Regions from separate parts of the Pseudoalteromonas sp. SWYJ118 genome, predicted to be linked through region 4. Evidence: predicted binding sites of a transcription regulator. Region 4 holds the regulator's gene; each other region holds the start of a gene.
The links. The regulator LexA, encoded in region 4, represses DNA repair genes until DNA is damaged. The targets are predictions, from matches to a motif close to TACTGTATNNNNATACAGTA.

Region 1 (2,209 bases), on a different contig from region 4:
AAATGAAAAATATCAACCAACTCTAAAATAACTTGTTCAGTATCTGGTGTTTGTTTTTTCCACCATTTCCAACCATGATGATCTAGCATTTCAGCACACTCAACCCAAATAGCGCGGTACCATTCAAACCCTTGAGTAAACCATTGCTCATGTACTTTAGTATTCATGGCGTTTTGCATTTCTAGCATCACTACTAGCTTGTTTAAATTGGCAGACATATCAATTCCTGTCGTTTTGGTTGGCGTAATTTTCGTTGGTGTAATAATACAGATAAAATGCTGATTGTGCATTGCTGTATATTTTTATTAGTGTGCTAGTTATGTTTATCGTGACGTCGTAAACTCATGCCATGAATCAATTAAATCAATGAAATCTTCAAAGCCACAACCACTACTTAAACCATTTTCTTCAAGCGCTAAATCGTCATCTTGATACGCTATTAGGTCTTCGCTGTCTTGATGAAGTGCATGGGCTTCAAATAATGCTTCGTCTTTCGTTAATATTAAATCTATTTCTTGGCCTTTTAGCGTTAGCGGCTCATAGCTTGAACTTACCGATGCAATAAGCGCTTGCACCATGGCTACTTTGTCTTTGCCTATTTCTTCGTTTAGCCAGCGACCAATAATAGCGTGTTCACTGCTTATTTTAATACGTAGCCCACTAATAGGGTCGCGAATAAATTGATATTCCATAGGGTTTGCCTGTAAATCTTTAATTGCGTAATTATATACGTAAACGCCCGTAAACCACAGGACATATAAAGTAAAATAGCGCCACATGGGCGCTATTTTACTCAACTTTAAAACCGTTAACTTCGCGATCTATAACGCGCTGCGTCAATGATCGACCATAAGTAAATAATAGGCACAAGTACAAAGCCTACAAGCACATAAATTAGTGCGTAACTTATTATAATAGCGAGTGCAAAAAATATAGCCGCTAAAATACGCCCTTGCACTAACTGCCCTAAACCAGGAAAAAATATATTACATAATGCTGCAATTACGTTACCGCCAGAACCTTGATCTGCCATACTAACCTCTGTATTTATTTGATTTTATAATTATTTACCTACACACTCTATGCCAATTTATTAAAGCTTACAAATCAAATAGTTAAATTAGTCTAGATTTAGAGAGTTGGTAGATTTTGCTAAAATTAGGTCAAATTAGCAATTATTGTTATCCGTTTACACTTTTTTATTCGCTTAATTAATTAGCAAGTTACTCGTTTTGAACACTATTTTATAAATAGCTGTTTATAAAAACAGTATTTTATTTAGCCTAACAAAAACACCTGTTATACTGCCCACAATATTGATTAAAAAGGCGTAACGATGGACGTTTCACAATTACTCGATGGCTTAAATGACAAACAACGCGATGCCGTTGCAGCCCCACTACAAAACATGCTGGTATTAGCAGGTGCTGGGTCTGGTAAAACACGAGTGTTAGTTCATCGTATTGCGTGGCTTATGCAAGTTGAGCAAGCCTCCGCTTACAGTATTTTTGCAGTTACATTTACTAATAAAGCCGCTAAAGAAATGCGTGGCCGCGTTGAAGAAACACTAAAAGCGCCTGTAGGTGGTATGTGGATTGGTACTTTCCATGGTTTATCGCATCGTATTTTACGTGCTCATCACCGTGAAGCTAATTTACCAGAAGCCTTTCAAATTTTAGACTCTGACGATCAGCTTCGGATGATCAAGCGCTTATTAAAATCGATGAATATTGATGATAAAAAATGGCCCGCTAAGCAATTTGGCTGGTACATAAGCGCCAAAAAAGATGAAGCACTTCGCCCTAAAGATATTCAAGCATACGATATTAATGAGCAAATGATGCTGCGTGTTTATGCCGCCTATCAAGAGGCCTGTGATAGAGCGGGCCTAGTTGATTTTGCTGAAATATTACTACGCAGCTACGAAGTGTTAAAAAATAACCCTACGTTACTGCGTCATTATCAGCAACGCTTTGCGCATATGCTCGTAGACGAGTTCCAAGATACAAATACCATTCAATATGCTTGGTTAAAATTACTTGCTGGCGATACTAACAGCATTATGATTGTAGGCGACGATGACCAAAGCATTTATGGTTGGCGTGGTGCTAAAATCGAAAACATTAAACGTTTTTTAACTGACTTTAGCGCAGAAACCATTCGTCTTGAACAAAACTACCGCTCAACAGCGACTATTTTGAAAGCGTCT
Region 2 (2,209 bases), on a different contig from region 4:
ACTAATAATAATAAGCGCATCATGAGATGTGCATTCAAGGCTTGCACTAACCGCTTGAGGGTATGCCATAAATAAAGTCCTGTTAGAAAACATAAGCCCCTATTATCGTCGATTTAAATATTGAAGACCAGCAAGGTGCGATGAGCTAATTATACAACTTGCCAATAAATGGCAACTTGGGGTTACAGGCTTTATAGCTTAATCGAGAATACTCAGTTGGAAGTTTTGTTCTGGCTCGCTTTTAATGCCAACGCCTATGCCAAGTAATCTTACAGGTTGTTGTAGCCCTCGTTGATAGGCCTTAGTAAGGAGTTGAATAAATATTTCTGTGTTTAGCTCGTGGTATGCCTGATCGGCTGAGGTTACTACAAAATTTGCAAACTTCACTTTAACACTCAGCTTATTAATACGGTTTTGTAATTGCTGTTTATTAAGCCTTAAAACTAATTCGTCTAACAATTTTGGCAGCTCATCTAAGCACTCTTGCAAACTTGTTTTGTTGTATTCGTAGGTATGTTCAACACTCAGCGACTTTCTGATGCGATCTGTTGATACTTTACCAACATATTCACCTGCACATTTTTGATAAAGCGACACACCAAAATTACCCACATGTTGCTGCATCCAGTTAACGCCTTTTTCACGTACATCCTTGCCGGTATATAAGCCTTTTAAATTTAGCTTTTCGAGCGTTACTTTACCCACCCCCGGAATTTTCCCCAGCGGTAATTGCGCTAAAAAATCATCGACCTCATGAGGCAAAACGACAAATTGACCATTCGGTTTTTTTTCGTCGCTGGCTATTTTGGCAATAAATTTAATCGGTGCAATACCAGCTGATGCAGTGAGCCCTGTGGCATTGTAAATATCGGCTCTTATTTGCTGTGCAATAAGTGTGGCACTGCCTTTACAAGCGGTGCTGTCTGTTACATCTAGGTAGGCTTCGTCTAAAGAAAGAGGTTCAACTAAATCTGTGTAGCGGCTAAATACTTCACGTATTTGATTTGAAGCTTCTTTGTATACAGCCATGCGCCCAGGAACAATAACTAAATCGGGGCATAATTGTTTAGCATGATAGTTCGACATAGCCGATCGCACGCCATATTCTCTCGCTATATAGTTAGCGGTTGAGAGCACGCCTCGTCGGCTATTGCCTCCAATAGCAAGCGGTACACATGCAAGTTTTGGATTATCTCGCATTTCTACTGCTGCATAAAAGCAATCCATGTCTATGTGAATAAACTTCTTCATCACCACAACAACAACTGGTTATTTATACAGTCATTATTATAGAATCAAATGTGATAAGCAAGCCTAGGGCCTGTTTATCTTTCGAGGTTAAATTTGCAGCAGTATGTTTGGTATTTAGGCAAGGCAGAGCCTATGTAGTGTGGTTATTCCCCATAAATAGGCGATAACGTAGCACAAATGCCAAACATACGCTGCCCGAAGGGTTCTGCCTAGGGGCAATTTACTCTTTGTTGCTCGGTTTTTACTTAGCCCACTAGGTCACAAACCTCGCGCCGCGATTAAATAGCCCCTAGATTGAACAAATTTTAATCCTGAAAGGTCAACAGGCCCTAGTTAGCGATTAAAAAAAGCGCTTATTACCTTCTTGCTCTTTATAACCGCGCAACCAAAACATAACCTCGAAAAAAAACCCTGCTAACATCAAAATAATAGCGCCTGATTCGTTACCCATTGCGTAACAGGTAAAAGAGGCTATAAAAACCAAACAAGCTAAGGACCAATTAATTATGTTCTGCATATTTCTACCTCTGTGTGTTTTTGTGTTTGTCTGTGTAATTTAACTGTAGACCTAAAATTAAATAGGTACAATCATCTTATAAAAAAACATGCCATTAATTACCTTGAGCTCGTAACCCCATGTTGATAATCTAAGCACTTTAAAATTAAGGGCCAATAAATAATGCAAACGTTTAAAGATCAGCACCCTATCCATACCGACATCACCGTAGCGTGGGCTGATATGGATGCACTACAACACGTAAATAATGTAGTGTATTTACGTTACTTTGAAATAGCCCGAATCGACTTCTTAAATAAAATAAATCTGTTCGATACAATAAGCCCTAATGGCGTGGGCCCGGTAATAAGCGAAAATAACATTCGTTATAAACGCCCAGTTACATTCCCAGATACGCTTACAGTCGGTGTTACTATTTCTGATATAAAAACAGACCGGTTT
Region 3 (2,209 bases), on a different contig from region 4:
ACCTAGCTTTTTTCAGGCGACCGGGGATTGTGGAAATATAGATTGGCAGTTTATTGGTTTGAGCATGCCTGCTTGGATGGAAATTATATTTGCGCTATTCTCAATCACTTTGTTTGCTTTAGTGATTAGCCGCTTAATAACAAAAAAATCGATTTAATATGTTTACCTTTTTTTCAAGCCAATTAGATGATCTTAAACACTTAAAAGTGCGCAAGCGCCAGGACGTAATAGCACTTTCGTTAAGTATGTTATCGCCAACTGATAAAGTGTTACTACGTATTATTAAATTAATATTACTAAGTCCACTATTTTTAATATTCACGGTATTTAAAGGTTGGATATTAATCCCGTTTTTGATACTTGGTGGGCTTTGCTATCCGCTATTAACAACACCTATTGAAATTAACTTTGCTAAAAAGCACTTAAGCGATGCATTAAAACAATTTAATCAGGGCGCATAGCGCCCTGATTATTACTTAATAGCTTTAAAGTGAAATTTTCCCCTCTAATTTAGCTAATAGTTTTTTACCAATTCCTTTAACTTGCGATAAATCACTGACGCTTTTAAATTCACCGTTTTCTTCACGATAATCCACAATTGCCTGCGCTTTTTTCTTACCTATACCCGGTAGCTTAGCAAGCATATCTGCATCAGCATTATTTATACTAATTGTCTCAACTTGAGGCATTTGCTTGGTTACTTCCGATAGTTGTGCATATACGGTAGTTGCAGGTAGTAAGCATAATAAGCTTATGATGAGTAAATTTTTTAACGTTTTCATTAAACTTGCCCTTATTCTTCTTTTCTTAATTTTGAGTATTGCTCAGGAAATCAATAAATAAGGAACTGTAAAGTTCATCACTTAAAGTGTACCTAAGCGCATTATCACTATGATCCGAAATCCTGAAAATGCAGCTGGTACAACAAGTGATTGCTTAACTAAAGTAAAGTTACCGTTTTTTGTCAAATTTAAGACACCTAAAAATTAATACTTCGCGCTTGCAAATTTACGCCCAAACCATTACTGTACATAAAAACAGTAATCTAATGGTTTTTACAAACCACGGTGCCAAGCAATTTTGCAGGAGAAATCATGGCTGTTGTTGTTAAATATGTTGTAGAACGAAACGGAGTCGAGCGTATGACGTTTACTACCAAAAAAGAAGCTGATGCTTATGACAAGATGCTCGATATAGCAGAATCACTTGAGCTAATGCTAGAAAAGGTAGACGTACCGCTTAGTGAGCAACAAATTGAATCACTTGCTTTAGAAATAGCGAAAAGCAAAGATGACTTTATGACCATATTAAAGGGCGGCAAAGATCCAGTTGTTACCAAAGCGCCAGCAAAAAGTAAAAAGTCAGATAATGTTGCATCAATTGAAGATAGCAACGATAAAAAAGCAAGTTAATTCGTAGATTGCCCTTTCCTCGGACGGGACAAACTAAATAAAAAAGGGAGCAACTAAGTTGCTCCCTTTTTTATTATACCAATTCACTTAATTAAGTGATCTATTTTGAGGGTAAAAAAACGTGTTGATAGCTAGGCAAAAAATTCGATATTTAGTTGTTCTAAATGATAATTTTTTAACGCCAGTAGCGACACATTAGCCCCGCAAAATGATTAAGTATTATTGCGGATTGGTATTAATTACTACTCATTCAAAAATGAGTAGTAATTGCTATTTAAAGCTCTTTTTCTACTTCATCAAATAAAGCGGTAATGTTTTGCTCTGGCTCTTTTGTAGCTAAGCTAACAACAACAATTGCGATACTAGATAAAATAAAGCCAGGTACTATTTCGTACATAAAGCTACTTAAGCTTTCACCATTAATAGTAAACGGACCATAAACCCAAACAAGCACTGTAAACGCACCTACTAACATACCCGATAACGCACCGGCAAAATTCATACGTTTCCAGTAAAGGCTGAACAGTACCAATGGACCGAAAGCAGCACCAAAGCCTGCCCATGCATTACTTACTAGGTCTAAAATAGAGCTATCTCTGTCGTAAGCTAAGTAAATAGCAAACATAGCCACTACGGCAACGCTAATTCGACCAACAGTAACTAATTCAAAGTCGCTAGCATCTTTACGTAAAAATGTTTTATATAAATCTTCAGTCAATGAACTTGAGCTTACTAGCAATTGCGATGAGATAGTACTCATGATAGCAGCCAAAATTGCAGCGAGTAAAAAGCCAGCA
Region 4 (2,209 bases):
TCCCCTAAGTGCTTTAATCAAGCCTTAGATGCAGATACATTACTACGTATATCTGCGATTGGTGCGGGTATGGAAATTACAATTTACCCAATCGAAAAGTAACTATCTTCGCTCTACGACTGCTGCGGTCATTTTTGATACGCAGCACAGCTCATTGCGGCTATTTGTAATTTTTATTTCCCACACTGAACTACGTTTGCCAATATGAAACGCTCTTGCCGTTGCTGTTAAAGTGCCGTTGCGAGATGCTTTTAAATGACTTGCGCTAATTTCCTGCCCCACGCAGTAAAATTTTGTAAAATCGACAACAAAGTTAGCTGCATAGCTGGCAACTGTTTCGGCAAGTACAACGTTAGCACCGCCGTGAACCATTCCCATTGGGTTATGATGCTCAGGAATTGCCGGCATAGTGGCTACTAAGTAATCATCACCAATTTCAGTGACTTCTATTCCCATGGTTTTCATTAATGTTCCTTGGCCATCAATGCCTTGTTCTAACTGCTTGCACAGCTCTAAAGTGATGGGCTGGTACCAAATACTCATAATGACTCCTTTGCTTTTTTAATCATTTATAAACCTAGCGTTAGTTATATCCCTAAAATGTACACAAGTGAAATTACTTTGGCTATTTTAAGGCTTAATTTAAATTTGCGATTTTTATTTAACTGTATATACTCACAGTTAAATGTACTGTATGGAAAACCAGTTGTATGCGACCATTAACGAACCGCCAAGCTCAAATACTCGAACTAATTAAAGTTTTTATTAAAGACACTGGTATGCCTCCTACACGTGCTGAAATAGCGCAAACATTAGGTTTTAAAAGTGCCAATGCTGCTGAAGAACATTTAAAAGCACTTGCTAAAAAAGGCGCAATTAAAATGAAACCAGGTGCAAGCCGTGGTATTCAGTTAATTGAAGAAGAAGAGCCAGAACAATTAGGTTTACCGCTTATAGGGCGTGTTGCTGCTGGTTCACCTATTTTGGCGCAAGAGCACGTTGAAAGTCACTGCAAAATCGATCCATTAATGTTTAAACCGGCTGCAGATTTTTTACTACGCGTTAACGGTATGAGCATGAAAGATATTGGTATTATGGATGGTGATTTACTTGCTGTGCATCGTACTCAAACCGCTGAAAACGGGCAAGTTGTTGTTGCCCGCCTAGACGAAGACGTAACTGTAAAACGTCTTGAGAAAGCGGGTCGTAAAGTATTACTTCATGCTGAAAACGACGATTTTGAATCTATTGAAGTAGATCTTGAGAATGAGTCTTTTAATATTGAAGGCTTAGCCGTTGGCGTTATAAGAAACGCTGATTGGATGTGACTTTAAAAATAGCTTTTAAACAAGCAGTTTTATAAATGCGTACTAATTAGTACGCATTTTCTGTTTTAAATTCGCACTAAAAATAGGGCATAAATAGCTCACTGACAATTTAAGCTGTAAACTTTTTTGCACTTATATTTTCCCCCTCCGAATGCGTTAAACCCCTTTGTTTTGCTCATCTTTTGAACTTCCTGTTACCTAGTTGGTTACTGATTTTTTATTAATTACTCAATATCACCTGATTGTTTTTTATACTAAAACTTGCTTGTTGTTCATTTTTTAGCTAATTATTAATGTGCTGAGCTAATAATAACTCACAGCTTTTTAGTTTTGAGAACACACAATATACACAAACCCGTTGTTGGCGCAGCAAAACCAATCAATATTAAATGAGATTGACTAAAAAAATAAAAATAACGAATTGGCGTTTAAGCCGTATGCCTCTTCGCTTTGCATTCGCAATAGCATCAAAGGAGCCGTCACATGGGTAAACTGACCTCTACCTTGTGGCTTATATTATGTGTTTTTTCGCACCCAGTTTTGGCTAACAGCCAATACAATATGCGCAAAGGCGTAACCGATATAAGCAATAATGTATATCAGCTGCACATGACCATATTTATAATATGTTGTGTGATTGGGGTGATAGTGTTCGCAATTATGTTTTGGGCACTTATTCATCACCGTAAATCTAAAGGGGCTGTACCTGCCCAATTTCACGAAAGCACTAAAGTAGAAATACTTTGGACTGCAATCCCGTTTGTTATTTTAATTGCTATGGCAGTACCAGCCACTAAAACCCTAATTGCAATGGAAGATGCCAGCAAAGCTGATCTCACTATTAAAATTACAGGCTCGCAATGGAAATGGCATTATGAATA

Region 1: the regulator LexA is predicted to act here: its motif matches at 1,253-1,272, upstream of uvrD (DNA helicase II).
Region 2: the regulator LexA is predicted to act here: its motif matches at 1,264-1,283, upstream of dinB (DNA polymerase IV).
Region 3: the regulator LexA is predicted to act here: its motif matches at 1,024-1,043, upstream of I6F48_RS02400 (YebG family protein).

What each region holds. Positions count from the first base shown of each region.
Region 1 is NZ_JADYXC010000016.1:97,041-99,249, forward strand. It holds gene I6F48_RS14830 (dUTP diphosphatase) at 1-218, opposite strand, end outside; gene I6F48_RS14835 (YacL family protein) at 324-692, opposite strand; gene I6F48_RS14840 (hypothetical protein) at 809-1,033, opposite strand; gene uvrD (DNA helicase II) at 1,337-2,209, shown strand, end outside.
Region 2 is NZ_JADYXC010000001.1:251,533-253,741, reverse strand. It holds gene I6F48_RS01270 (M17 family metallopeptidase) at 1-69, opposite strand, end outside; gene dinB (DNA polymerase IV) at 199-1,251, opposite strand; gene I6F48_RS01260 (acyl-CoA thioesterase) at 1,931-2,209, shown strand, end outside.
Region 3 is NZ_JADYXC010000001.1:511,383-513,591, reverse strand. It holds gene dsbB (disulfide bond formation protein DsbB) at 1-157, shown strand, start outside; gene I6F48_RS02410 (DUF6170 family protein) at 159-461, shown strand; gene I6F48_RS02405 (ComEA family DNA-binding protein) at 486-782, opposite strand; gene I6F48_RS02400 (YebG family protein) at 1,095-1,412, shown strand; gene putP (sodium/proline symporter PutP) at 1,687-2,209, opposite strand, start outside.
Region 4 is NZ_JADYXC010000021.1:13,986-16,194, forward strand. It holds gene I6F48_RS16665 (hypothetical protein) at 1-102, shown strand, start outside; gene I6F48_RS16670 (PaaI family thioesterase) at 103-543, opposite strand; gene lexA (transcriptional repressor LexA) at 711-1,328, shown strand; gene coxB (cytochrome c oxidase subunit II) at 1,812-2,209, shown strand, end outside.